2 regions of the Thermomonas aquatica genome follow, and region 2 is predicted to be linked to the other one. Evidence: predicted binding sites of a transcription regulator. Region 2 holds the regulator's gene; the other holds the start of a gene.
What was found. The regulator HrcA, encoded in region 2, represses chaperone genes, less so after heat shock. The targets are predictions, from matches to a motif close to TTNGCACTCNNNNNNNNNGAGTGCNAA.
Positions count from the first base shown of each region.

Region 1: the regulator HrcA is predicted to act here: its motif matches at 7,671-7,697, upstream of groES (co-chaperone GroES).

Region 1 covers NZ_CP040871.1:2,223,073-2,237,430, reverse strand. The annotation lists gene FHQ07_RS14405 (tetratricopeptide repeat protein) at 1-1,159, opposite strand, end outside; gene FHQ07_RS10570 (hypothetical protein) at 1,186-2,427, opposite strand; gene FHQ07_RS10565 (cytochrome-c peroxidase) at 2,775-3,923, shown strand; gene FHQ07_RS10560 (hypothetical protein) at 3,920-5,392, opposite strand; gene groL (chaperonin GroEL) at 5,638-7,278, opposite strand; gene groES (co-chaperone GroES) at 7,335-7,625, opposite strand; gene cutA (divalent-cation tolerance protein CutA) at 7,834-8,157, shown strand; gene FHQ07_RS10540 (protein-disulfide reductase DsbD family protein) at 8,168-10,465, shown strand; gene FHQ07_RS10535 (TlpA family protein disulfide reductase) at 10,465-11,070, shown strand; gene aroQ (type II 3-dehydroquinate dehydratase) at 11,308-11,748, shown strand; gene accB (acetyl-CoA carboxylase biotin carboxyl carrier protein) at 11,767-12,258, shown strand; gene accC (acetyl-CoA carboxylase biotin carboxylase subunit) at 12,271-13,638, shown strand; gene FHQ07_RS10515 (hypothetical protein) at 13,717-14,358, shown strand, end outside.
Region 2 covers NZ_CP040871.1:207,312-221,669, forward strand. The annotation lists gene carB (carbamoyl-phosphate synthase large subunit) at 1-1,153, opposite strand, end outside; gene carA (glutamine-hydrolyzing carbamoyl-phosphate synthase small subunit) at 1,155-2,306, opposite strand; gene dapB (4-hydroxy-tetrahydrodipicolinate reductase) at 2,437-3,138, opposite strand; gene FHQ07_RS01010 (DUF3857 domain-containing transglutaminase family protein) at 3,135-5,033, opposite strand; gene FHQ07_RS01015 (DUF1631 family protein) at 5,126-7,312, opposite strand; gene dnaJ (molecular chaperone DnaJ) at 7,446-8,573, opposite strand; gene dnaK (molecular chaperone DnaK) at 8,648-10,576, opposite strand; gene grpE (nucleotide exchange factor GrpE) at 10,679-11,182, opposite strand; gene hrcA (heat-inducible transcriptional repressor HrcA) at 11,252-12,301, opposite strand; gene recN (DNA repair protein RecN) at 12,379-14,037, shown strand; gene fur (ferric iron uptake transcriptional regulator) at 14,034-14,358, opposite strand, start outside.

The sequences.
Region 1 (14,358 bases), 990 kb from region 2:
AGGACTCCGCTGTCCGGCTCGGGTTCGACAGCATGGTGTCGCTGTAGCAGCGGTCGTATTCGATACCGGCATCCACCCGCCGCTGTTCGCGCCAATCGGCGCCGTACATCGCGCCCAGGAATGCATCCAGCGGCTCCGGGACCGGCCAGTCGCGGCCATCCCAATGGAAGGTCCCGATCCGGTACGCGGGCATTTCGGAGGCCAACTGGTCCGGCCAGCCCATCTGGTTGCGCATGCGCCCGTCCGGCCCGCTGCGCGGGAGCATCAGGTCCACGCCGATGCCGCTGGCGACATGCAGCAGTCCGATCACGGTGACAGGCGCCGACGGCGGCGGCGGGAACGCGCGATAGTCCGGATTGGCGGCGAAATGCGCGCGGACCCGCTCGCGGCCGTGCTCGGAAAGGTCGGGGAGGGCCAGGTCGATGTCCTTGTCGTGCGGGAACGGCCGCCCGTCCTTGACGATCGCCAGCAGGACGCCCGCGGTCAGGTGATAGCCGACGCCCAGCGCATCGAGCTGCGCGCACGTGTCGTGCAGCACCGCCGTCACCCCGGCATCCGCCGGCGGGCGCAGGCCGCTTCGTCCCGGCGCAGCGAAATCCGTCGCTGCGGACAGACCGCGCAAGGCCTGCAACACGGCTGCGCGCGCCTCGTCGTGGCACATGCGCAGGCGCGCCTGCTCTGCGTGGGCGAGCGCGAGTTGCCAATTGCCGGGCAGCCGCGCCGCGGCATCCCGCAGGACCTCCAGCGCGCGGTCGTCCCGCCCCACCGCGCGCTGCATCTGCGCATAGTTCAATGCCGCCGCTTCCAAGCCGGGCACCAGCACCAGCGCCTGGTGCATGGCCTGCGCGGCATCGCGCCGTCGTTGCAGCATCCAGCTGGCGACGCCGTAATTCACCCAGGCGTCGGCATGGCGACTGTCCAGCTGCAGCGCGCGCTGCGCATGCGCGCGCGCGCCGGCGGCATCGCCCAGGCCGATGCCGAGCGCGGCGAGGTTCGACCAGCTCGCGGGATGGCGCAAGGCCTCTTTCTGCGCCTTGCGATAGCCCTGTTCGGCCTCTTGCCTATCCCCCGCGTCGAGCGACCTGGCGGCCTGGACGATGGCATCCGCCGCCGGCTCCGGGGATCGCGCGACCCGGACGTTCCACTGCAATTGGCTCACGATGCCCCCTGAGAGCGCCGCGCATGTTACCGAATCCGACCGCCCGACAACCGTGCTTGCACCTCGCGCACCGCGTCCTGCTGTTCGACGGCGAGGATCTGGTGGCACAACGCCGCCGCCGACCGCATCTGGCCCTCGTGCAAGGCCGTGAGAAGCGACAGCAGGGCGCGGTTGAGCGCTGCCGGGCGACTCGCCGACGCGATCCCCGGGCTGTGCAAGCCCTTCTGGATGAATTCCCGGGGCACCGGGGTGCCGGCCACCATCTGGGTAGGCAGCGCCCAGTCGTCGCCGTAGATCCATTGCAGGTATTCGTCGAGCGGCTGCGGTAGCGGCAACGGCACCTGCATTCCCGCGCATGCTTCCTCGACGATCGAGAATGCGGGCGTGTCGAACACCAGGTGATCCGGGGCGCCAAACGAGCCCCGCCAGCGCCCGCCGCTCCGGTCCTGCAGCATGATGTCGATCGGAATGCCGCTGGCCTCGTGCACCAGGCCGAGCACGCCGATCGCGCCGCCACTCGGGGCAATCTGCCCTTGCCGGGCGAACGGACGGTAGCCGTCGGCGAAGGCGGCGCGCAGCGCGTCGTGGCCGACCCGGCTATCGACGACGATGTCGATATCCTTGCGCGGTTCTGGCAGCCCGCCGTGCAACGCGTAGATGCGCACCGCGCCACCCGCCATGCATGGATCGCAACGCAGGGGCGCCAGCCTCCGCAGGCAATCCTCCAGCACCCCGCGCCATGCCTCGAGCGAATGGGGAAGCTGCGCGGGCAGCTCGGGCAGTGCCGGACTCGGCAATCCCTCGTTCGCCATCAACTGCAATGCCTCCAACGCATGCTGGCGGCAATCGCCGAACCGCCCGAGGATCCGCTCCAACTCCGCCATCGCCCGCAACAGCGCCGCCGTCCGGGTGCCGCATTCGCGCGCCGCGCGCATCACCTCGTAGGCTTGGGTCACGCGATCCACGCTACGCAACATGTAGGCGTAGTCGATCGCCGCCGTTGCGTTCGCGGGCGCGAGTTCGACTGCATGCGCCATTGCCCGTGCGCCGTCCTTGCGCGCTCCGGCATGCCAACAAGCGACCCCTGCGTTCACCCACGCCTCCGCCTGCGCCGGCGCCATGCCGATCGCCTTGCGCGCATTCGCGAGCGCGGCATCGAAATCCTTCAGTCCCAGCGCGAGCGCCGACAGGTTCGACCAGCACTGCCAGGTCGAGGCCCGTCGCAACGCTTCGGCATAGGCACGCCGCGCCTGGTCGTGGTCGCCCATCGACAATCGACGCGTCGCCTCCGCGGCCAGACGGGCAGCCGGCGGAAACGCGACGGACGCGGGCTGAGTGATGACACAAGCGGAAAGCAATGCAGCGGCTCCGACCACACACGTACGGCAAGCATACCCAGTCGAGGTCCGCACGAAGGAAAGGCCGCCGAAGCCGAGGCGGCATGTCGATGCAAGGGCATGCATGCAACCGCGGATCGGAAATCCCTGCCGCTGGCCCATCGGCGCCGGCCCGTACTTCTCGGACCGGCGATCGAGGCGGCGGCGGGTGCGGCGATGCTGGCGACCCTCGGCAAACCGGCTAGGATGAATCGCGGACGAACCGGGAGAGGACGGGCTTGCGAAGCATCAGGGCGCTCACCTGCGCCGCGGCGATCCTGGCGCTGGCGGCATGCGGCCGCGAGGACGTCCCGTCCCCCACTCCGGCGGGCGTCGCCGCCGCCACCCGCATCGATTTCGCGCAGGTCGCCAATTACGCCGCGCCGCCGCTGCCCGCCTATTTCGACGGGACGGTGGCCGCGCTCGACAACAGCCCGGCGTCCAACCCCGGCGACGACCGGGTGGCGACGCTCGGGCGGGTGCTGTTCCACGACCTGCGGCTGAGCACCAACAACCGCAGCTCCTGCGCCGCCTGCCACCAGCAACGCATCGGCTTCACCGATCCGCTGCGCTTCAGCAACGGCATCAGCACCGCCGGCACCACCGACTTCCATGCCATGCGGCTCGGCAACCTGCGTTACTGGCGGCCGGGCAGCGCCTTCTGGGACCGGCGCATGCCCACCGCGGAAGCGCAGGCGAGCCAGCCGCTGCACAGCCTGGTCGAGATGGGCTGGGGCGAGACCGCGGGCGGCATCGATGCCCTGCTCCGCAAGATGGCGGCGACGGCTTACTACCCGGACCTGTTCGCCTGGGCGTTCGGCAGCGCGACGATCAGCGAGCCGCGCATCCAGCAGGCGCTGGCCCAGTTCGTGCGGGCGATGGTCTCGCACGACAGTCGCTGGGATGCCGGCTATGCGCGGGTGTTCTCGCCCACCGCGCCGAACCGGGCGCTGGACGTCGACCTGCCGAATTTCACTGCCCAGGAGAACCACGGCCGCCACCTGTTCATGACCTCCGTGGACCAGGGCGGCGCCGGCTGCGCGTCCTGCCACCGGCCGCCGACCTTCGCCCTGGCCGCGGATGCGCGCAGCAATGGCCTCGATGCCGGCGAGACGCGGCTGTTCAAGGCGCCATCGCTGCGCAGCGTGGGCCTGAGCGGGCCGTACATGCACGACGGCCGCTTCGCGACCCTGGCCGAGGTGATCGATTTCTACGCTTCGGGAATCCAGGACGGCCCGGCGCTCGACCCTCGCCTGCGCGACGGCGGCGCGCCACGACGCCTGCACCTCGATGCGACCGACCGCGCCGCGCTGGTCGCCTTCCTGAAGACGCTGGACGATCCCGCGCTGACAACGGATCCGCGCTTCGGCGATCCGTTCCGCCGCTAGGCGCGGATCGCGTACAGGGTCGCGTTGCTGATCGCGTAGACCCCGCCGTCGGCACCCACCAGGGTCGGCGTATAGGCCTGGCCGAGCCCGGCGTTGAGCCGCACGTTCTGGGTGAAGGTGTTGGTGGTGAGGTCCCAGCGATACAGGATGCCGTCCTCGTTGTTGGCCAGGATCGACTTGCGCGCCGGGTCCGCGGCCATGGTGTTGATGCACCATTCGCGCCGCGCCGTGGTCGAGCCGACGTCCAGCGTCGGGCCGAGGATGGTGAGCACTTCCTTCATCACCTGCATGGCCGGCACGATCGTGTCGGCCTGGCTCGCGCCCGGATCGAGGATGGCCAGCTGGTTGAGCCCGATGCCGGTGCCGACGCCGGCATAGTTGTTGTACTTCTGCGCAAGCAGGTAGGTCGAGGCGCCGGTGTAGGACGGCACCATCGATGCCGGGATCACGCTCGGCGACACGTCCCAGCCGAAGCTGCCCGGCACGCCCACCGGATTGAGCATGGCATCGAACTGCAGCAGCCAGCCGCGCGCGTTGTGGGTGCCGAACGTGCGTTCCAGCACGCCGTAGAACACGTGGCCATCGGGGCCGATCACCGGCGTCGCCGTGCCGTCGTCGCTGAGACGTGCAGGAACGCCCAGGTTCGGATCCATCAGGGCGACGCTGGCGCGGGTGGCCAGCGTGGTGCTGTTGAGCGCGAGCAGCACGCCGTTCTGGGTCGCGCTGGTCGCGCCGCGATTCGCCGCGATGTAGACGGTGCTGCCGTCGTTGGAGAGCGCCGGCGCGCAGTTGAGCACCGGCTTCACGATGGTCGGATCGGCGGCGGCGGCGGCGACGCCGACCCAGGTGCCGGTGCCGTCCGCGGCGATGCGGGCGATGCCGCTCACCAGCCCGGCCGGATTGCTCCCCGTCACCTGGAAGCCGAAGAACAGATTGCCCTGCGCGTCCGCGGTCACCGGCGTGTTGATGAAGACGGTGGCGTCGAACGCGGCCGGATTGGCGTTGTACTGCGCGGCGCCGTAGAACACCTGCGGCGTGAACGTGCCGGTGGCGGCGTCGCCGTCGGCCCGCATCAGCAACTTGCCGCCGGCGCCCGGCGCATACAACCGGCCCTGCGGGGTGAGCAGCAGGTTGTAGGGCGGAACCCAGTTGTGCGGCGGGGTCACGTAGTCGGTATTCGCCTGCCAGACCAGCGCGCCGTTGGCGCCGTTGCGGCCTTCCACGCGGTAAGCGCCGGTGGCCGTCGTCTTCACCGGGATGAGCACGGTGTTGTGGGTGGTCACCACCGGCGAACCGTAGTGGGTGAGCAGCGCGCCGGACGGTGTGTATTGCGGGGCCAGGTCGACCGGCGTCGTCCATGCCACGCGCGCCAGGTCCTGCGTGGCGATCGCGCTGACCGCGGTGTGCTGCGCATCGTGCCCGTAGCTGAACCAGGCCGGGCCATTCACTGCCGGCGGGGGCGGCGTCACCGGCGGTGGCAACGGCGACGGCCCGGGACTGGACCTGCCGCCCCCGCCGCCGCATGCGGCCAGCGCGATGGACGACGACAACATCGCCAGTGCTTGACGGCGCGAAAAGAGCAAGGGCTTCGGCGGCGCGGGATGGCGACTCATGGCGCGGGCATGCTCCTTCCTTAGATGCGCCGCACTCTGCCGCAAAAACGAAGCCCGGCACAAGGCCGGGCTTCGCATTCAGGCTGACGTGGCGGGCCGGATCAGAAATCCATGCCGCCCATGCCGCCCATGCCACCGCCGGCCGGCATCGCCGGCTCGTCCTTCTTCGGGGCCTCGGCCACCATCGCTTCGGTGGTGATCATCAGGCCCGCGATCGACGCGGCGTTCTGCAGCGCGGTGCGGGTGACCTTGGTCGGGTCCAGGATGCCGAACTCGATCATGTCGCCGAACTCGCCGTTGGCGGCGTTGTAGCCGAACGCACCGGAACCTTCGACCACGCGGTTGAGGATGACCGACGGCTCGTCGCCGGCATTGGTCACGATCTCGCGCAGCGGGGCTTCCATCGCGCGCAGGGCGATCTGGATGCCGTGGTTCTGGTCTTCGTTCACGCCCTTGATGCCGGCGATCGCGGCCTTGGCACGGATCAGGGCGACGCCGCCGCCCGGGACGATGCCTTCCTCGACGGCCGCACGGGTCGCGTGCAGGGCGTCTTCGACGCGCGCCTTCTTTTCCTTCATCTCGACTTCGGTGGCGGCGCCGACCTTGATCACCGCCACGCCGCCGGCCAGCTTGGCCACGCGCTCCTGCAGCTTCTCGCGGTCGTAGTCGGAGGAGGTCTCCTCGATCTGCGCCTTGATCTGCTTGATGCGGGCCTGGATGCCGTCGGCTTCGCCGGCGCCGTCGATGATGGTGGTGTTTTCCTTCGACACCTGGATCTTCTTGGCGCGGCCCAGGTCCTTGATGGTGGCCTTCTCCAGCGACAGGCCGACTTCCTCGGAAATCACCACGCCGCCGGTCAGGATCGCCATGTCTTCCAGCATCGCCTTGCGACGGTCGCCGAAGCCCGGGGCCTTCACCGCGCAGACCTTGACGATGCCGCGGATGGTGTTGACCACCAGGGTCGCCAGCGCCTCGCCTTCCACTTCTTCCGCCACGATCAGCAGCGGCTTGCCGGCCTTGGCCACGCCTTCCAGCACCGGCAGCAGGTCGCGCACGTTGGAGATCTTCTTGTCGTACAGCAGGATGAACGGGTCGTCCAGGTCGGCCGACATCGACTGCTGGTTGTTGACGAAGTACGGGCTCAGGTAGCCGCGGTCGAACTGCATGCCCTCGACCACGTCGAGTTCGTTGTCCAGGCCGCTGCCTTCCTCGACGGTGATCACGCCTTCCTTGCCGACCTTGTCCATCGCCTGCGCGATCAGGTCGCCGATGTTGGCGTCCGAGTTCGCGGAGATCGCGCCGACCTGGGCGATTTCCTTGCTGGTCGACGACGGCTTGCTGATGTTCTTCAGCTCGCCGACCGCGGCCTTCACGGCCTGGTCGATGCCGCGCTTCAGGTCCATCGGGTTCATGCCGGCGGCGACCGCCTTCATGCCCTCGCGGATGAACGCCTGCGCCAGCACGGTGGCGGTGGTGGTGCCGTCGCCGGCGTTGTCGGAGGTCTTGGAGGCGACTTCCTTCACCATCTGCGCGCCCATGTTCTCGAACGCGTCGGCGAGTTCGATTTCCTTGGCGACGGAGACGCCGTCCTTGGTGATGGTCGGCGCGCCGTAGCTCTTCTGCAGCACGACGTTGCGGCCCTTCGGGCCCAGGGTGGCCTTGACGGCATTGGCGAGCACGTTGACGCCGCGCACCATCTTGGAGCGCGCGTCCTCGCCGAAACGAATGTCCTTGGCAGCCATTGCAATTACCTCGATGAGAATTCAGTAGATAGGGAATGCGGGGAAGCGACGCGCGATCAGCCGAGGATCGCGAACAGGTCGTCTTCCTTCACCACCAGCAGCTCGACGCCGTCCAGCTTCACTTCGGTGCCGCTGTACTTGCCGAACAGGACCTTGTCGCCGACCTTGACCTGCGGCGCGCGGACCTGGCCGTTGTCCAGCACCTTGCCGGTGCCGACGGCGATCACTTCGCCCTTGATCGGCTTCTCGGTGGCCGAATCCGGGATCACGATCCCGCCGGCGGACAACTTCTCTTCTTCCATGCGCTTGATGACCACGCGGTCGTGCAGCGGCTTGATATTGGACATGGCAACCTCGTAAATGGTTGATTGACGTGGGAAAACCCGGCGATTTTAGCAGTCGGTCGAAGCGAGTGCCAAATTGCGGACAACAGCACCGGGCGAACCCGGCATGGCACCGAGATGGGGCGGCTGGCGGGGCTTTCAAGGGCAAACGGCAACCATTCGCGAACCTTCGGCAGGTTCGCCGGCCCGGGGCTGCCGCTACCCTATGCGGATGACTGCGCTGCTCTGCTACTGCACCTGCCCCGACGCCGATACCGCCGGGCGCATCGCCAGCGCGCTGGTGGAGGAACGGCTGGCCGCCTGCGTGAACATCCTGCCGGGGATGCGCTCGATCTACCGTTGGCAGGGCCAGGTCGAGACCGCGGATGAAGTCCTGCTGCTGATCAAGACCAGCCGCGAGGCCTACCCCGCCCTGCAGGATCGCCTGCGCGACCTGCATCCGTATGAACTGCCGGAGCTGCTGGCGGTCGAACCCGCGCTTGGCCTGCCCGGGTACCTGCAGTGGCTGGCCGATGAAACCCGTCGCAAGGACTGACCGAATGCCGTTGTCCCGTTTCCGTCGCTGGCTGGCTGGCTTCGCGCTGGCGATGGCCCTGCCCGCCGTCGCGGCCGATGTCGAGTTGCCGCCGGTCGACGAGGTCTTCGTGCTGTCCGCGCAGGCCACCGCGCCGGATCGCATCGAGGTGCGTTGGCAGATCGCCAAGGGCTACTACCTGTACCGCCATCGCACCTCGGTCAAGGCCGATGCCGCCTTCACCGGCGCCAAACTGGCGCTACCGACCGGCGACAAGCATCGCGACGAATTCTTCGGCGATGTCGAAACCTATCGTCGGCAACTGGTCGGCACGCTGCGCGGCACCCCCGCCGCGGGTGCGGCCACGACCACCCTGACCGTGAAATACCAGGGCTGCGCCGATGCCGGCGTCTGCTATCCGCCGCAGACGCGCACGCTGAAGGTCGCGCTGCCGGGCGAAGCCGCCGGCGACGGCGGCTTCGGTTTCGCGAAGAAGGGCGGCGGGCTGTTCGGCCTGGGCGGCAACGACGCGGGCGCGGTCGATGCCGCGCCGTTGCCGGTGGAACGCGCCTTCACCAGCGAGGTCATCGCCGATGGCGGCGACCGGCTGCTGCTGCGGCTGACCCCGGCCAAGGGCTACTACCTCTACCGCGACAAGCTGTCGGTGAAGCTGGACGCCGGCAAGGGCTTGTCCGCCTCGTTGCCGCCGGCATCGAAACTGCCGAAGGCCCAGCCTTACCGCGACGAGCATTTCGGCAATGTCGCGGTGTATTTCGACCAGGTCGAGATCGCGCTGCCGGTGACCCGCCGCGTGACCGATGCCGCCAAGGGCACGCTGGTGCTGGGCCTGCAGGGCTGCCAGGACGGCGGCATCTGCTATCCGCCGATGACCCGGCGGCTGGCGGTGTCGCTGCCGGCGGGCACGGTCACGCCGGCCGCGGCCATCGCGCCGGCGGCGGGCGGCGATGCCGCAGGCGCCAATGCCGATCCGGGCACTGCCAGCGATGCGCCGATCGCAGCGGCCCCGGCAAGCGATGCCACCGCAAGCGATGCCCCACCTTCCGGCGATGCCGAACGCACGCAACCGCCGCAGCAACAGACCCGCGGCCTGCTCGGCTCGTTGCTGCTGGCCCTGCTCGGCGGCCTGATCCTGAACCTGATGCCCTGCGTGCTGCCGGTGCTGTCGCTGAAGGCGCTGGCGCTGGCGCAGGGCGGCGAGAGCCCGCAGCGCGCGCGCAACCATGCGCTGGCCTACACCGCCGGCGTGCTGCTGAGCTTCGCCGCGCTGGGCGCGCTGGCGCTGGCCCTGCGCAAGGCCGGGCTGGCGCTGGGCTGGGGCTTCCAGCTGCAACAACCGCTGGTGGTCGGCGTGCTGGCACTGGTGGTGTTCGCCTTCGGCCTGAGCCTGTCGGGGCTGTGGTACGCCAATGTCGGCATCGGCCAGCGCGGCAGCGCGCTGATCCGGCGCGGCGGGATGTCGGGCGATTTCTTCACCGGCGTACTGGCGGTGGTGCTGGCCACGCCCTGTACCGCGCCGTTCATGGGCGCGGCGCTGGCCTATGCCTTCACCGGCCCGGCCGCGGGCGGGATGCTGGTATTCCTGATGCTGGGCCTGGGCCTGGCGCTGCCGTTCCTGTTGATCGGTTTCGTGCCGGCGTTCGCCCGCCTGCTGCCGAGGCCGGGCGCGTGGATGGAGACGCTGAAGCAATTGCTGGCCTTCCCGATGTACGTCACCGCCGCCTGGCTGGTGTTCGTGCTGGCCTCGCTGCGCGGCGCCGAAGCCGTGTGGCAATGGCTGCTGGCGGCGATCGGGCTGGCGTTCGCCGCCTGGGCCTGGATGCGGGCGCAACAGGGCGGGCGCAACCGCTGGAGGGCGGCGGCGCTGCTGGCCCTGATCGCGACGGCATGGCCGCTGGCCACGCTGCATGGCTTGCCGAAACCGGAAGCCGCGCCCGCCATGGCCGCGCGCAACGGCATCGCCAGCATCGCCTTCTCCGAACAGGCCTTGGCCGACCTGCGCGCGCAGGGCCGGGTGGTGTTGGTCAACATGACCGCCGACTGGTGCGTGAGCTGCAAGGTCAACGAAAAGGCCGTGTTCGCCCGCGACGGTTTCCGCGCGGCGATAGACGCCGCCGATGCGGTGTACATGACCGGCGACTACACCGATGTCGATCCGTCCATCACCGCCTACCTGGAACGGCACAAGGCGGTCGGCGTGCCGCTGTACGTGGTCTATCCGCGCGGCGGCGGCGAAGGCCGGATCCTGCCGGTGATCCTGACCCCGGGCCTGGTCGAGGACGCCCTGGCGCAGGCTGCGGGCGGGCGCTGATGCCATCGAACAAGGCGATCATCGGCGTCGCTTTGCTGGCGGCGCTCGCCGGGGCGGCCGCAAGCCTGTACTTCGAGCCCAGCATCGCCCAGCGCCTGGCCGGCACCGAACTCGGCCAGCGGATGCTCGGCGCGGTGCTGCAAACACGTGCCCCGGCGCCACCGCATGGGGTGATCGTCGCCGAACGTGGCGACATCGTGCCTGCCATGCGCCTTTTGACGGTCGATGGCGCCGCAACCGGCATCCCCAAGGCCTGGGCCGGCAGAACCACCCTGGTCAACCTGTGGGCCAGCTGGTGCGCACCCTGCCTGAAGGAAATGCCGGAACTTGAGGCATTCGCCCGCGAACAGGGGGCAAATGGCACGCAAGTCGTCGGCATTGCGCTGGACGATGCAGCTTCGGCGCAGGCCATGCTGCAGCGACTGCGCATCGCCTATCCCAACCTGGTCGACGCCCCCGGCCCCGCCGATGCCGGTGTGCGCCTGGGCAACCCGGCCGGCGTGCTGCCGTACACGGTGCTGGTCTCGGCCGAAGGGCGCGTGTTGAAGACCAGGATCGGGCCGTTTGAAAGCCGGCAGGACATCGCCGACTGGACGCAGCACTGAAGAGCCGGCGGGCATGCAAAGGAGCACGGGCGGCATTCGCGGCACTGCCGCCGCTCCGTCGTGATGACCGGATGAAGCGGTTGCACATGCCTGCCCCTCAGTCGCAGCGGCCAACCAGCCCATTAGAGCCTTCGCTCAAACAAGCGCTTAAAATTCCGTTATCAAGCTGAAGTTCGCCGAACTGGACAGCATCGCCGGCTTGCGCGACACTGCGCGCCCGCTCCGACGGCCTTGTCGATGGCACAGCTGCTGGTCCTGCACGGCCCCAACCTCGACCTGCTCGGCAGCCGCGAGCCCGAGGTCTATGGCCGCACCACGCTGGCCGACATCGACGCCGACCTGGCCGCCCGCGCCGCCGCCGCCGGCCATGCCCTGCTGTCGCTGCAGTCGAACGCCGAGCACGTGCTGATCGAACGCATCCATGCCGCCCGCAACGACGGCACCGCCTTCATCCTGATCAACCCCGCTGCCTTCACCCACACCTCGGTGGCCCTGCGCGACGCGCTGGCGGCCGTGGCCATCCCCTTCATCGAAATCCACCTGTCGAACCCGCACAGCCGCGAACCCTTCCGCCAGCACAGCTATTTCAGCGACAAGGCGGTCGGCGTGGTCTGCGGCTTCGGTGCCGATTCCTATCGCTACGCCCTCGATGCCGCGCTTGCGCGGCTCGCGGCCTGACCCAAGAGGACCCGTTCCATGGACCTGCGCAAGATCAAGAAGCTGATCGACCTGCTGGAAGAATCCAACCTGGCCGAGATCGAGATCAAGGAAGGCGAGGAATCCGTACGCCTGGCGCGCGTGCCGAAGGGCGGCCTGGTCCAGGCCGCCGCGCCGATGGTCCAGCACGTCGCCGCGCCCGCCGCCGCGCCGGCGCCGGCCCCGGTGATGCCGATGCATTCGCCGTCGGAAGCCGCCACCGGCGGCTCGCACAAGCCGCATGCCGACCTGCCGCCCGGCCACGTGGTGCGCGCGCCGATGGTCGGCACCTTCTACGCCAGCCCGTCGCCGGACAAGCCGGCCTTCGTCAGCGTCGGCCAGGCGGTCAAGGCCGGCGAGACGCTGGGCATCATCGAGGCGATGAAGATGTTCAACCCGATCGAGGCCGACGTCTCCGGCACCGTGCTCGCCATCCAGTGCGAGAGCGGGCAGCCGGTCGAATTCGACCAGCCTCTTTTCGTTATCGGGTAATCGGGGGTTCCCATGCTCGATAAAGTCGTCATCGCCAACCGCGGCGAGATCGCGCTGCGCATCCTGCGCGCCTGCCATGCGATGGGCATCCGCACGGTCGCGGTGCATTCCACCGTGGACCGCAACCTCAAGCACGTGGCGATGGCCGACGAATCCGTCTGCATCGGCCCGGCGCCATCCAGCGAGAGCTACCTCAACATGCCGGCGATCATCGCCGCCGCCGAGGTGACCGACGCGCAGGCCATCCACCCCGGCTACGGCTTCCTGTCGGAGAACGCGGACTTCGCCGAACGCGTGGAGCAGTCCGGCTTCGTCTTCATCGGCCCCAAGGCCGACACCATCCGCCTGATGGGCGACAAGGTGGAAGCGATCCGCGCGATGAAGGCCGCGGGCGTGCCCTGCGTGCCCGGCAGCGGCGGCCCCTTGGGCGACGACACGGCGACCAACGTGAAGATCGCCGCGGAGATCGGCTACCCGGTGATCGTCAAGGCGGCCGGCGGCGGCGGCGGCCGCGGCATGCGCGTGGTCCACACCGAAGCCGCGCTGGCCAATGCCATCGCCACCACCAAGCAGGAAGCCAAGGCCGCGTTCGGCAACGACATGGTCTACATGGAGAAGTTCCTGGAGAACCCGCGCCACGTGGAGATCCAGGTGCTGGCCGACGGCCAGGGCAACGCCATCCACCTGGGCGAGCGCGACTGCTCGATGCAGCGCCGCCACCAGAAGGTGGTGGAGGAAGCGCCCGCGCCCGGCATCAGCGACGAACAGCGCGCCGAGATTGGCCGCGTCTGCGTGGAAGCCTGCATCCGCATCGGCTACCGCGGCGCCGGCACCTTCGAGTTCCTGTACGAGGCCGGCCGCTTCTACTTCATCGAGATGAACACCCGCATCCAGGTGGAGCACCCGGTCACCGAACTGGTCACCGGCATCGACCTGGTGCGCGAGCAGTTGCTGATCGCCGCCGGCCACAAGCTCAGCATCAAGCAGAGCGACGTGGTGCTGAAGGGCCATGCGATCGAATGCCGCATCAACGCGGAAGACCCGGACACCTTCATGCCCTCGCCGGGCCTGGTGACCCACTTCCACTCGCCGGGCGGCCCGGGCGTGCGGGTGGATTCGCACATCTACGAGGGCTACCGGGTGCCGCCGAACTACGATTCGATGATCGGCAAGCTGATCGTGCACGGCGCGACCCGCGAGCAGGCGATCGCGCGCATGCGGGTGGCGCTGAGCGAGATGGTGGTGGACGGGATCAAGACCAACGTGCCGCTGCAGCAGCGGATCCTGGCCGATGGCGGTTTCGCCCAGGGCGGGCAGAACATCCATTACCTGGAAAAGAAGCTGGCGGAACGCAAGGACAAGGCGCTGTCGGTGATCTGACGCGCCCGCCGGCGTGACCGGTCTTGCCGCGAAAATCCGCTATCCAGTGGAAGATCGACACGAAAACCCGGAGCCGCCATGCAACGTCGCCACCTGCTCTGCCTTGCCCTGACCACCGCGCTCGTGGCCCTGCCCGCGTCCAGCCAGAAGGCCAAGAACCCGCCGACCAACCTGTACATCGACGTCCTCACCCACAACATGGCGGGAATGCCGGACATGGGCGGGATGATGGGCGGACTTGGCGGTTTCATGGCCAAGCGCATGGGCGGCGGCGCCGAGAACCGGTTCGTCTACCCGACCGCGCGCGTCGGCGGCATGACCGGGCAGTACATGGACATGGCGCTGCGCAACGACCTCAAGCCGGGCGTGGAAGCGCAGGACCTGATCCCGGGCGGGCTGAAGCTGGGCAAATCGCTGACCTTGATCGAGCCCGAACCCAGCACGCCGACCAAGGGCAGCACCCCGCCGGGCAAGATCCCGGATGTCGAGGTGAAGATCTCCGAATACTGGGGCTGCGGCGCGGCGGTGCGCCCGGGCCAGCCCAAGGTCGCGACCTTCAAGATCAAGGGCGGCGGCAGGACCATCGACCCGAAGAACCCGATGGGCGGCATGCAGGGCGTGGACTTCCAGTCCAGCGGCAGCCTGTCCAAGGGCCAATACGTGCCGGACCGCGACATCGACCTGAAGCCGGGCTGGGTCTACTGGCCTAACCGCAAGTCC
Region 2 (14,358 bases):
TCACCTCGCCCACCGACTTCATCTGGGTGGTCAGGCGCGCGTCGGCGGCCGGGAACTTCTCGAAGGCGAAGCGCGGGATCTTGGTGACCACGTAGTCGATGGCCGGCTCGAACGAGGCCGGGGTCTTGCCGCCGGTGATCTCGTTCTTCAGCTCGTCCAGCGTGTAACCCACGGCGAGTTTCGCGGCGACCTTGGCGATCGGGAAACCGGTCGCCTTCGAGGCCAGCGCGGACGAACGCGACACGCGCGGGTTCATTTCGATGACGACCACGCGCCCGTTCTTGGCATTGATGCCGAACTGCACGTTGCTGCCGCCGGTGTCCACGCCGATCTTGCGCAGCACCGCGATGCTGGCGTTGCGCAGGCGCTGGTATTCCTTGTCGGTCAGGGTCTGCGCCGGGGCGACGGTGATGCTGTCGCCGGTGTGCACGCCCATCGCGTCGAAGTTCTCGATGCTGCAGACGATGATGCAGTTGTCCGCGGTGTCGCGAACCACTTCCATCTCGAATTCCTTCCAGCCCAGCACCGATTCCTCGACCAGCACTTCGGTGGTCGGCGACAGTTCCAGGCCGCGGTTGACGATCTCGATCAGCTCTTCGCGGTTGTAGGCGATGCCGCCGCCGCTGCCGCCGAGGGTGAAGCTGGGGCGGATGATGGTCGGGTAGCCGACGCGGGTCTGGATGTCGAGCGCTTCCTCCAGCGTGTGCGCGACTTCGGCCTTCGGGCATTCCAGGCCGATCTCCTTCATCGCCACGCGGAACAGCTCGCGGTCCTCGGCCATGCGGATCGCTTCGCGCTTGGCGCCGATCAGCTCGACGTTGTACTTCTCCAGCACGCCGTGGTCGGCCAGGTCCAGCGCGCAGTTCAGCGCGGTCTGCCCGCCCATGGTCGGCAGCAGCGCGTCGGGGCGCTCCTTGGCGATGATCTTCTCGACCGTCTGCCAGTTGATCGGCTCGATGTAGACGGCGTCGGCCATCTCCGGGTCGGTCATGATCGTGGCCGGGTTGCTGTTGACCAGCACCACGCGATAGCCCTCGTCGCGCAGGGCCTTGCAGGCCTGTGCGCCGGAGTAGTCGAATTCGCAGGCCTGGCCGATCACGATCGGGCCGGCGCCGATGATCAGGATGGTCTTGAGGTCGGTGCGCTTTGGCATGTCAGCGGGCCTCTTCTTGCTTGTTCAACATCAGGGCAATGAATTTGTCGAACAAGGGCGCCACGTCGTGCGGTCCCGGCGAGGCTTCCGGATGCCCCTGGAAGCTGAAGGCCGGCGCATCGGTCAGCTCGATGCCCTGGTTGCTGCCGTCGAACAGCGAACGGTGGGTCACGCGTGCATTCGCGGGCAGCGTGGCCTCGTCGATGCAGAAGCCGTGGTTCTGCGAGGTGATCATGACGCGGCCGGAATCGATGTCGATGACCGGATGATTCGCGCCATGGTGGCCGTGCGGCATCTTCATGGTCTGCGCGCCGACCGCGAGGCCGAGCAGCTGGTGGCCGAGGCAGATGCCGTAGGTCGGGATCTTCGCCTTGACGAATTCGCGGATCGCGGCGATCGCGTAATCGCAGGGCGCCGGATCGCCGGGGCCGTTGGACAGGAACACGCCGTCCGGCTGCATCGCCAGCACATCGGCGGCCGGCGTCTGCGCCGGCACCACGTGCACGTCGCAGCCGCGCTCGGCCAGCATGCGCAGGATGTTGGCCTTGGCGCCGAAGTCGTAGGCGACGACCTTGAACTTCGGTTCGGCGCGGACGAATGCGTTGCGGTCGAGGTCGAGCTGGCCTTCCTGCCACTGGTAGGCAGACGCGGTGCTGACCACCTTGGCCAGGTCCATGCCCTTCAGGCCGGGGAACTTGCGCGCGGCTTCGATCGCCTTGTCGGCGTCGAGCACGTCGTTCGGCGCGGAACCGGCGAGCAGCGCGCCGTTCTGCGCACCGTTGTCGCGCAGGATGCGGGTCAGCTTGCGGGTATCGATGTCGGCGATGGCGACGATGCCGCGCTGCTGCAGCCACTCCGGCAGCGCGACCTGGCTGCGCCAGCTGCTGGGCCGGCGCGGCACGTCGCGCACGATCAGGCCGGCGGCCCAGGTCTGGCTGGCCTCGTCGTCCTGGTCGGTGCAGCCGGTGTTGCCGATGTGCGGATAGGTCAGCGTGACCAGCTGCCGTGCGTACGACGGGTCGGTGAGGATTTCCTGGTAGCCGGTCATGGCGGTGTTGAACACCACTTCGCCCACGGAAAGACCGGCTGCGCCCACGGAAATGCCCTCGAAGACGGTGCCGTCTTCAAGCGCGAGGATGGCGGGTATGTTCAAGTGCGTCGCCCTGCGGAAAGTTGCACAAAAGACAGGTTGCAAAAAAGCGCCGAAGCGGCGGGGGCCGGTCCGGAGCTGGGGTGTTTAGGCGAGCGGGAATTGTACGGGGTCGCGGCCCGCGACGCCAGCCTCAGAGCAGGTCGGCGACCCGATAGCGGCCCGGCGCGCGGCCACGGATCGTGCCTGCGACATGCAGCGCGCCCCGGGCGAAGATGTCGCGGTTGGTCGCTCGGTGGACCAGTTCGATGCGCTCGCCGGCGGTGGCGAACTGCACCAGGTGCTCGCCGACGATGTCGCCGGCGCGGATCGAGGCGTAATGCGGGGTGGCCCCGCCCTCGCCGGCGGCGGCACCGAGGGTCAACGCGGTGCCGGAGGGCGCGTCGAGCTTGCGCGTGTGGTGCGCTTCGACGATGTCGCAATCCCAGCCCGGCAACGCGCGTGCGGCGCGTTCGACCAAATCGTGCAATACCGCCACGCCGAGGCTGAAATTGCTGGCCCAGACCAGCGCGATCTTCGCGGACGCGGCTTCCAGCGCGGCGAGTTGCGCCTGCGACAGCCCGGTAGTACCCGAGACCAGCGGCTTGCCGCGCGAAACGCACAGGCCGAGGATCGCATCGAAGCCTTCGGGCAGGCTGAAATCGATGGCGACGTCGAATTCGGGGACGCCGGCGAGTTCGGAGGCGGCGAATTGCGGGATGCCGTCGATTACCCGCGGCCCGACCTTGCGCGAGACGGCAGCCACCACGCTGCAACCGGATTGGTCGTCGCACAGGCGCTGCAACGCCTGGCCCATGCGGCCGTTGGCGCCATGGATCAGCAAGCGGACGCTCATGGCGATGCGCCCTTGCCGGCATCGCCCAAGTAGACGATCTGCTGGCGCAGGCCGGGGAAGATGCCGCGCATGGTCTTCGCGTACGCCGCGTTGTATTCCGCCGTGCAGACCGGGCCGGGCGTGCGGTCGTCCAAGCTGCGATTCACTTCGATGCGGTTGCCTTGCTGCCGGAAGGTGGCGGCATAGCGCACGTTGCCCTCCTGCACGGATGCATCCATCGGCACTGCCGCAATGCGCATGCTGGACGGGAACTCGAAGCTGAAGGTTTCCTCGGTCAGGATGCCGCCGCAACCGCTTTCGCCCGCAGGCGTTTCCTCGTCGCCCAGGTTGCGCGCCACCGTGCCGGATACCGGCGCGTAGCTGACGAACCACGGCTGCACGGGCAAGCCGCCGGATAGCGGAAGCGCGCGTTCGACTTCGAAATCGGCTTCGATCCAGAACTTTTCCAGCATCGGTTTCGGGTCGTCGAAGCGCAGCTTGCCGTTGGCCTTGTAGCCGCTGCCGCGGAAATAGCGCTTGACCAGCTTGTCGGCATCGTCCGCCGGCATGTTGCGGAACTGTTCGCGCGCGGCCACCGCCAGGCGACCGCTCAATTCCAGCCGCTGGCTGCCCTTGACCGAGCCATCGGGCAGGATGGACAGGCGCGTCTGCAGCTTCTGCCAGTCGTTGCCCATCTGCCGCGCCGGGGTTTTCGCATCGTCATGATGGCCGGACACCAGCAGTACCGGCTTTTCGTACAGTCCGTCGGGCAGGCTGGCGAACGGTACCGTGGCCGCGGTGGAATCCAGGTACAGGTCGAGGCCCGGGACGTAGTTGATGACGTGGTTGACCACCGATGCCACCGGCACCTTCGGCATGGAGTAACTGCCGCCCGCATTGATCAGCGCCTGCGTGCTTGCGATCCCGCGCGCGGCCAGCAAGGCCTGCAGCAGGGTCGCGTGGTCCTTGCAATCGCCCATGCGGTTGTCCAGCACCACGTCGAGGTCGCGCGGCACCACCGCGCCCAGGCCGATGCAGTTGCCGGCGTAGCTGATGTTGCGCGACACCCATTCGTACAGGCGCTTGGCGGCTTCGCGCGGCTCTTTCGCATCGCCCGCGGTGTCGTCGGCCAGCTTGCGGATGCGCGGCGTGACGGCGGCCTTCGCTTCGGCGCGTTCGCCATACGCCTGGGCGATGGCCGCATAGCTTGCGAACGTGGAATAGGCGTAACCGGGATAGCGCTCGTACTTGAACACGCCATCGCGCAGGCTTTCCGGATCCGCAGGCTTGCGGTTGCTCCACTGCCATTCGATGCGGCGGCGGCCGTCGCGCACGCGATCGCCGGTTTCGTGCAATTGCCAGGCTTCGTGTTGCGCAGCCATCGATTCCGGCGCATCGATGCTGATCCGCACGTCGCCGTAGTACGTGGTGGGGCTGAAGTTCTCGATCACCGAGAACTGGCCATCGAACATCGGCTTGCTGGCCTCGAGGCGATACGAGAAGACGGTGGCATCGCCTACCGCGAGATCGGGGAACACCGCCGTCAACGTGGTCTGGTCCGAATAGAACGGCGAGTCCCCGTTCTGCCCGGCGCTGCTGTTGACCTGGAAATTGCCGGCAGGCACCGGGATGCGGCGGCCATCGGCCTTCAATGTGTAGGCCACGACATCTCGGGCTTTCTGGATGCTGGTGCTGTAACTGACCGACGCGCTTTTCGCCGAGTCCAGCGCGGAGTCCTTCAGGACCCGAATGGTCTGTTCGCGCGCTTCGGTGTAGCTGCCGTCCGCATTGACGGTGTAGGCGACGATTTCGCGTTCCACCTTGAGCGACAGTTCGCGCTCGCCCGCTTGCGCGACCGGCATCGCAAGCCCGACGCCTGCCGCCACGGCGGCCACAAGGCCCAGAATCGTTCGCATCCAATCGCTCCCTTCTCCATGCAGCACACCGCCGCCGGCGCAGTGTAACCGGCGGGTTCGGGACGACGGAGCGGTGCCGCCGAGCGTTTGGCTCAGCCCTGGTTCGCCGCGTTCTGCAGGCGGCCGGCGACCTGGTGCAGCGCGTCCTCGAACGGGCTTTCGCCTTCGCGCAGCGAGACCTTGCCGAGCTTGGCCATCGCCGCGAGTTCCTCGGCGGAGGCGACCAGCACGCGGATGCCGCGGCGGTTGACCAGCAACAGGCGGCCGGAGATCGGGCTGATCCACGACACCTTGGCCGGTTCGATGCGATCGGCCGAGGTGGCGAGCTGGATCCAGCCGCCGACCTGCAGCTTGCGCATGCGCTCGAGCACCGCGCCATCGAAATCCAGGGTATCGGTGCCGGCAACCACTTCCAGCACCGGCTCCGGCTCGTGCAGGACGACCGGTTCCGGCGCCTGTTGCGGCTCGGGCATGTGGGTGGTGTTGTCGGCGGCGCGTTCGCCGCTGGCCAGCCGCACCAGGGCGTCCTGCAGGCAATCGATGGCGGCTTCCGCGCCATCGCCGAGGCAGCCGGAACTGGCCAGGATCGCCTCGAACCGCGGCCGATGCAGCGCCGGCAGTTCCTCGACCGGGGTGCGCAATTCGGCATGGTCGAAGGCCTGCATCAGCTCATCGACCGCCAGCATCGCGTCGTCGTAGCGCGGCGAGCCATGGCCATCGCGCAGCATCACCTGGATCAGGTGGTGCGAGGTGTAGCCGGACAGGAATTCGGTCATCACCGCCGGCAGCACGCGTTCGCCGCGATGCTGGGCCAGCAGGGCGTTGGTGGCGCTGCGCGCGTGCTCGAGCCGCTCGCGGCCGCGCTGGGCTTCGGTCGCGCGCTTTTCCGCCAGTTCGAAGCGCTTGCGGTGCTGCGCCATGTAGGAACGCAGTTCCTGCTCCAGCGTCTCGAAGATCGCCACGTCTTCGTTGAACTCGGTGACCAGGCGATCGATGGTGCCATCGACGCGCCCCAGCAGTTCGCGTTCCTGCGGCGCTTCGCCGTGGTTGCCTTCGCAGGCTTCGGCGACGGTATTGAGCAGCTTGCGCGCGGGGTGTTCCTTGAACAGGAACATGCGGCGATCCTGCACCGCGACCTTGACGTAGGGCACCAGCATGCGGCCGATCTTGCGGCGGATGTCGGCGTCGTATTGCGGGCCGTCGAGCAGCACGTCGAACAGCATCGCGACCAGGTCGACCGCATCCTCGTCGAGGCCGTCCAGGCTCAGGTTGTCGCTCTGGACCCCGAGCTTGCGCGCGCCGCCGAACACTTCCTGGCGCAGTTGCTCGGCCAGCGATTGCTGCGGGTTGCGCCTGGCGGGCTCGAAGCCGCTTTGCGCGTCGCGCTGCATCAGCGAGAGGATCGACATCAGCTCGTTGGAGCTCAGGGTCTGCGCCGGGCCGACCGCGCCCTGGCCTGCATGGCCGTTCAGCGCCGGCCCCTGGCTGGTGCGCCAGCCCTGCAGCAGGCCCAGCAGGTTGGCGAACACCGCCTGCTCCGCCGGCGACGGCGGATGCGACATCGCCGGCAGCGTGGCGGAATCGAATGCCTGCTCGCCGGGGCCCGCGGGTTTCGGCGCTTCCGCCCTGACCGTGGCGCGCAGCTGCGGGAGCACGCCGGCCGACACCAGCAGGGTGTTGCCGCGCTCGTAGCTGCTGCCCAGCGCGATGGCCAGCTCGCGCTCGAAGAACTTGAACACCACGATGCGCACGCCGGCATCGAGATCGACGCCTTCCAGCGCGCGCCGCAGCAGGGCGGCGATGAAGGCCGGGTTCATCGGGTTGTCGAGCGCGTCCAGCGAGTCGCGCCCGGCCAGGTGGGCGATGCGCTTGCCCAGCACTTCCAACTCCGGGGCGTGCATCCGGGTCAGGCTGGCGGCCAACTGTTCGTTGGCCAGCTGTTCCTCGAGGGCGTCCTCGCTGACCAGGGCCAGCAAGCCGCTGTCGGCGCCGCCCATGCCCGCGCGCGGGTCGATCAGTGCGCGGAAGCCGGCGATCAAGCCCTGCTCGAAGCGCTGGCCGATCTGGCTGCGGGCGCGGCGCAGGTCGCGCAACGCGTTCAGGCCGAAATCGTCGTGGCCGGATTCGCTGCGCTGGAAAAGATAGTCGTCCACCCGCCCCAGCGCGGCATCGAGCGCGGGCTTCAGCTTTTCGAGCGCGACCTTCTGCAGCGCGTCGAGCAGCAGGGCCGGGTCTTGCCGGCCTTGGCCGAACGGATTGGCGGGGGGATCAAGGGACATCGAGGTGCCTGGAGACGACTGACCGCACCTTACACGTTACGTCACATTTCGTCACAAGTCGTTGACCAGCGTCATGTTTCGACGCGGGCGCGGATGACTGCAATCGTATGCAGTCATTCCGCCCTGGCCGCGCTCACGACACCATCCGGTCCCAGAAGCCCTTGACCCCATCGAGGAAGGTGGCCGACTTCGGCGAATGCCGGCGCGCGTCCTCGCCGCTGAAGCTGGCTTCGAACTGTTCCAGCAGGGTGCGCTGTTCTGCGGTCAGGTTGACCGGGGTTTCCACCGCGACCTTGCAGTACAGGTCGCCCGGGGCGCGGCTGCGCACCGACTTCACCCCGCGGTCGCGCAGGCGGAACACCTTGCCGCTCTGGGTCTCGGCGGGGATGCGCAGCTCGACTTCGCCGCCCAGGGTGGGCACGCGCACGGTATCGCCGAGCGCCGCCTGCGAGATCCGGATCGGCACTTCGCAATGCAGGTCGTCGCCGTCGCGCTGGAAGATCGCATGCGGGCGCACGCGGACTTCCACATAGAGATCGCCCGCCGGGGTGCCGGCCGGACCGGCCTCGCCCTCGCCCGCCAGGCGGATGCGGTCGCCATTGTCGACGCCGGCCGGGATCTTCACCGACAGGGTCTTGTCTTCCTCCACCCGGCCGGCGCCGTCGCATTGCTGGCACGGGTTGGCGATGGTCTTGCCGCTGCCGCCGCAGTGCGGACAGGCCGCCTGCATCGCGAACGGCCCGCGCTGCATGCGCACCTGGCCGCGGCCGTGGCAGGTGGCGCAGGTGTCGACCTTGCCGTCGGCCGAGCCCGAGCCCTTGCACGGCGCGCATTCGGCCAGGGTCGGGATCTCGATGCGCTTCTCGATGCCGGCAACGGCCTCCTCGAGGTCCAGTTCCATCACGTAGCCGACGTCGGCGCCGCGACGCGGGGCCTGGCGCCCGCCGCCGCCACCGAAGATGTTGCCGAAGATGTCGCCGAAGATGTCGCCGACGTCGTGGAAGCCTGGGCCGGCGTTGCCGCCGCCCATGCCGTGCTCGAACGCGGCATGCCCGTGCTGGTCGTACAGGCGGCGCTTGCCGCCGTCGCTCAGCACTTCATAGGCTTCCTTGCACTCCTTGAACGCGGCCTCGGCGGCCTTGTCGCCGGGGTTGCGGTCCGGGTGGTGCTTCATCGCCGCGCGCCGGTAGGCCTTCTTCAGCTCCTCGTCGCCGGCATTGCGGGCCACGCCCAGCACTTCGTAGTAGTCGCGCTTGCTCATTCGTACTCAACTTCCCTCACGGCGACGGGCAGACCACTGGCCTGCCCGTCGCGTTTCCTGCCTCGCTGCCGCGATCAGGCCTTGTTGTTGTCGTCCTTGACCTCGGTGAACTCGGCATCGACCACGTCGTCGTTGCCGCCCGCCGCCGGGCCTGCGCCGGCATCGCCGCCAGCCTGCTGGCCGGCCGCGGCCACCGCCGCGAACAAGGCCTGCCCGGCCTCTTCCAGCGCCTTGGCCTTGGCCTCGATCTGGCCCTTGTCGTCGCCCTTGATCGCGGATTCCAGCTCGGCGATGGCGCCTTCGGCGCGGCCGATCACGTCGCCCGGCACCTTGTCGCCGTTGTCCTTGATCGCGCTGCGGGTGGCGTGGATCAGGCCGTCGGCATGGTTGCGCGCGGTGACCAGCTCGTGGAAGCGCTTGTCTTCCTCGCGGTTGGCCTCGGCGTCCTGCACCATGCGCTGGATCTCGTCGTCCGACAGGCCGGAACCGGCCTTGATCTCGACCTTCTGTTCCTTGCCGGTCTTCTTGTCCTTGGCGTTGACGTGCAGGATGCCGTTGGCGTCGATGTCGAAGCTCACCTCCACCTGCGGCATGCCGCGCGGCGCCGCCTCGATCCCGGTCAGGTCGAACTTGGCCAGCGACTTGTTGTAGCGGGCCTGCTCGCGCTCGCCTTGCAGCACGTGCACGGTGACCGCGGTCTGGTTGTCCTCGGCGGTGCTGAAGGTCTGGCTGGCCTTGGTCGGGATGGTGGTGTTCTTCTCGATGATCTTGGTGAACACGCCGCCCATGGTCTCGATGCCCAGCGACAGCGGGGTCACGTCGAGCAGCAGCACGTCCTTGACGTCGCCCTGCAGCACGCCGCCCTGGATCGCGGCGCCCACGGCCACGGCCTCGTCCGGGTTCACGTCCTTCTTCGGTTCCTTGCCGAAGAACTCGGTGACCGCCTGTTGCACCTTCGGCATGCGGGTCTGGCCGCCGACCAGGATCACCTCGCTGATGTCGCTGGCGCGCAGGCCGGCGTCGTTCAGCGCGATGCGGCAGGGCTCGATGGTCTTCTTGACCAGGTCGTCGACCAGGGCTTCCAGCTTGGCGCGGGTCAGCTTGATGTTGAGGTGCTTCGGGCCGCTGGCATCGGCGGTCACGTACGGCAGGTTAACCTCGGTCTGCTGGCTGGAGGACAGCTCGATCTTGGCGCGCTCGGCCGCGTCCTTCAGGCGCTGCAGGGCGAGCGGATCCTTGCGCAGGTCGATGCCCTGCTCCTTGTTGAACTCGTCGACGAGGTAGTCGATGACGCGCTTGTCGAAGTCCTCGCCGCCGAGGAAGGTGTCGCCGTTGGTGGCCAGCACCTCGAACTGCTTCTCGCCGTCGATGTTGGCGATCTCGATGATCGACACGTCGAAGGTGCCGCCGCCGAGGTCGTACACCGCGATCTTGCGGTCCTTGGCGTCGCCCTTGTCCAGGCCATAGGCCAGCGCGGCCGCGGTCGGCTCGTTGATGATGCGCTTGACCTCAAGGCCGGCGATGCGGCCGGCGTCCTTGGTCGCCTGGCGCTGGCTGTCGTTGAAGTAGGCCGGCACGGTGATCACCGCCTCGGTGACCGGCTCGCCTAGGTAGGCCTCGGCGGTCTTCTTCATCTTCTCCAGCACCTTGGCCGAGACTTCCTGCGGCGCCAGCTTCTTGCCGTCGGTCAGCGCGACCCAGGCATCGCCGTTGTCGTGCTGGGTGATCGCGTACGGCACCAGGCCCAGGTCCTTCTGCACTTCGGCGTCGGTGAACTTTCGGCCGATCAGGCGCTTCACCGCGTAGAAGGTGTTCTTCGGGTTGGTGACGGCCTGGCGCTTGGCGGACGCGCCGACCAGCACTTCGCCGTCCTTGGTCCAGGCGACGATGGACGGGGTGGTGCGGTCGCCCTCGCTGTTTTCGATGACCTTGGCCTTGCCGCCTTCCATGATGGCGACGCAGGAGTTGGTGGTGCCGAGGTCGATGCCGATGATCTTAGCCATGTGTGTTCCCTCTGGAATCTTTGAATGTCGGGGGCGCCGTGCGCCGATGACCGTGATGTGGGGCTTTGGCGCGCGGCTTCAAGGGCCGCGTGTCGATGCCGTTCAGTCGTGCCTGGCGACCATCACCAGCGCCGGCCGCAGCAGGCGTTCGTTGAGCACGTAGCCCTTCTGGAAGGTCTGCGCGACTGCGCCCGGGGCCACGCCTTCGGCATCGACCATGCCCATCGCCTGGTGGTGCTCCGGGTTGAAGGCATCGCCGGCGGCCGGGGCGACTTCGGTCAGGCCGTTCTTGCCGGCGACGATATGCAGCTGGCGCAGGGTGAGTTCGAGGCCGGCGCGCAACGGATCGTCCGCCGCGGCGTTGGCTAGGCCGGCTTCCATGCTGTCGAACAGCGGCAGCAGGTCGCCGAGCAGGCGCTCGTTGGCGAACTTGCGGGCCTGCTCGATTTCGCGGGCCAGCCGCTTGCGCTGGTTCTCGAGGTCGGCGCGCTCGATCAGCGATTGCGCCTTGAGTTGCTCGAGTTCGGCGCGCAGCGCCTCGAGTTCGTCGATCTGCGGCGCATCGCCGGCGGTGTCGAGTGCATCCTGCATCGGGTCGTTGCTCATGTCTTGGGAGTCGTCATTCGCGGCCCGGTGCCGCGTCCACCGAGGCTATGGGGCCGCGGCCCGACGGATTCAAGCGTCGGGGGCGAGCGCCGCGCCGAGCACGGCCGCGGTGGCCTCGACCACCGGGATCACCCGCTCGTAGGCCATCCGGCTGGGGCCGATCACCCCCAGCACCCCCAGCATGCGCCCGCCGCTGCCGTAGGGCGCGGTCACCAGCGACATCCCTTCCAGCGGCGCCAGCCCGGTTTCCTCGCCGATGAACACCCGCATGCCCGGCGCCTTGGCGGTGCGTTCCAGCAATTGCAGCAGTTCGCGCTTTTCGGCGAAGGCCTCGAACAGGGCGCGCAGGCGTTCCAGGTCGTTGATGTCCTGCAGGCCCATCAGCCGGGTCTGGCCGGCCACCAGCATGTCGTCCCGGCTCGGCGCGAACGCCTGTTCGGCCAGTTCGATCGAACTGGCCAGCAGCCGGTCCATCTCGCTGCGCGCATTGCGCAGGTCGCGCAGCAGGGCGGCGCGGATCTGCGCCAGCGGCTGCCCGGCGAAATGGGTGTTGAGGTAGTTCGCGGCCTGTTCCAGCTCGGCCGGGTCGAACGCGCGGCGCACCTGCACCATCCGGTTCTGCACCTCGCCATCGGCGAACACCAGGATCGCCAGCACCCGCTGCGGATCCAGCGCCACGAACTCGATCTGGCGGAAGGCGAAGCTCTCGCGCCCGGGCACGCTGACCATGCCGACGAAATGGGTCATCGCCGACAGCAGCTCGCTGGTGCTACCGAGCAGGGCCTGGGTGCCCGCGCCGGCCGGCAGCTCGCTGCGCAGCCGGCTCAGATCGCCTTCCGGCAAGGGTTTGACCTGCAGCAGCGCGTCCACGAACAGCCGGTAACCCTGCGCCGTGGGAATCCGCCCGGCGGAACTGTGCGGCGCGGCCAGCAGGCCGGCATCCTCCATCGAGGACAGGATGTTGCGGATCGTGGCCGGGCTGACGTCCAGCCCGGCATGCCGGGCCAGGGTCTGCGAGCCCACCGGCTCGCCGTCGCGGATATGCCGCGACACCAGCGTGCGCAGCAATTGCCGCGCGCGCGGATCGTCGGCGATGCCGGAGGCCGTGGGGCGTGCCATGCCGATGTTGTAAGCGCCGTTCCGCCCGCGTGCAAGCGCTATCGAATCCGCCCATCGAACAGGCACAATGCGCGCCGATGCTGAGCCGCCTGTCCATCCGCGATTTCGCCGTGGTTGCCCATGCCGAGCTGGAATTCGGCGCGGGCCTGACCGTGATTTCCGGCGAGACCGGCGCCGGCAAGTCGCTGCTGGTGGATGCGCTGGGCTTCCTTTGCGGCGCGCGCGCGGATGCCGGCGCGGTGCGCCACGGCGCCGAGCGCGCGGAACTGGAAGCCGGCTTTTCGCTGGCCGATTGCCCGGCGGCGCGCGACTGGCTGCGCGAAGCCGAACTCGACGATGGCGATGACTGCCAGCTGCGCCGCACCCTGCGCGCGGACGGCGGCTCGCGCGCCTGGATCAACGGGCGTGCGGCGAGCATCGGTCAACTGGCCGAGCTTGCCGCGCTGCTGGTGGAAATCCACGGCCAGCACGAACAACAGGCGCTGCTGTCGCGCGCCACCCAGACGCAATTGCTGGACGCCTATGCGCAACACCCGGCGCTGCTTGCGGCCACGCGCGAATCCGCGCTCCGCTGGCGCGGATTGCGCGACGAACGCGATGCCCTGCTCGCCCGCGGCGACGTGACCGAGCGCAAGGCCTGGCTGGCGCACCAGCTGGACGAACTGCAGGCGGAGACGCTGGAGCCCGGGGCGCTTGCGGAACTCGATGCCAGCCATCGCCGGCATGCGCACGCGGCCTCGCTGATCGCCGCCTGCGAGCAGGCGCTGCAGCGCCTCGGCGGCGACGAGGCGCTGGCGCCGCAACTGCAGCGGTTGCGTGCCGGCCTGCAGCGCGAAGCCGGCAACGAACCGCGCCTGGACGAAGTGGACGCGATGCTGGATTCGGCCGCGATCCAGCTGGACGAGGCGCTCGGCCTGCTCGAACGCATCCGCGGCGACCTGGACCTGGACCCCGAGGCGCTGCAGGAGATCGAGCAGCGGCTGGTGCGCGTGCAGGACCTGGCGCGCAAGCACCGGGTCGCGCCGGACAGGCTGGCCGCGCACCGCGATGCGCTGGCGCTGGAACTGGAATCGCTGGCCGATGCGGATCAGCGCCTGCAACGCCTCGACCGCGACATCGCCTCGGCCCTGTCCGACTGGGACGCCGCGGCCACGCGGCTCGGCGCATCGCGCCGCAGGGCCGGCGATGCGCTGGCGCAGGCGGTCGAAACCCTGATCGCCGAACTCGGCATGGAGGGCGGCCGGATCGAGGTGGCGCTGGAAGCGACCGCCGACCCGCACGCGCCGGATGCCAATGGCGCCGAACGCGCGGATTTCCTGGTCTCGGCGAATGCCGGCCAGTTGCCGCGGCCGTTGCGCAAGGTGGCTTCCGGCGGCGAGCTTTCACGCCTCTCGCTGGCGATCGAAGTGGCCACGCTGGGCCTGGATGCGGTGCCGACGATGGTGTTCGACGAGGTCGATTCCGGCATCGGCGGCGCGGTCGCCGCGGCGGTCGGCGCCAAGCTGCGCGCGCTCGGCGATACACGCCAGGTGCTGTGCGTGACCCACCAGCCGCAGGTCGCCGCGGCGGGGCATGCGCAGTACCGGGTCAGCAAGGCCGCGCGGGACGGCATCACCCAGTCGTCGGTGGAAGTGCTGGATGCGGCCGGCCGCATCGGCGAAATCGCCCGGATGCTGGGCGGCGCGCAGGTGACCAGGGAAGCGCAGGCCGCGGCGAAGCGGCTGCTCGGGCTCTAGCGCTTCTTGCGCACGTACAGCACCAGCGCGTGGTCCTCGATCACGTAGCCGTGCTGGGCGGCGATCTTCTGCTGCAGGGCCTCGATCTCGTCGCTGTGGAACTCGATCACCTTGCCGCTGTCGACGTCGACCATGTGGTCGTGGTGCTCGCCGCGGTCGAGTTCGTAGACCGCATGGCCGCCCTCGAAGTTGTGCTTGAGCACCAGCCCGGCGGATTCGAACTGGGTCAGCACCCGGTAGATCGTGGCCAGGCCGATTTCCTCGCCGTCGCCGAGCAGCTGCCTGTAGATGTCTTCCGCGGTCATGTGCCGCGGCCGGGTC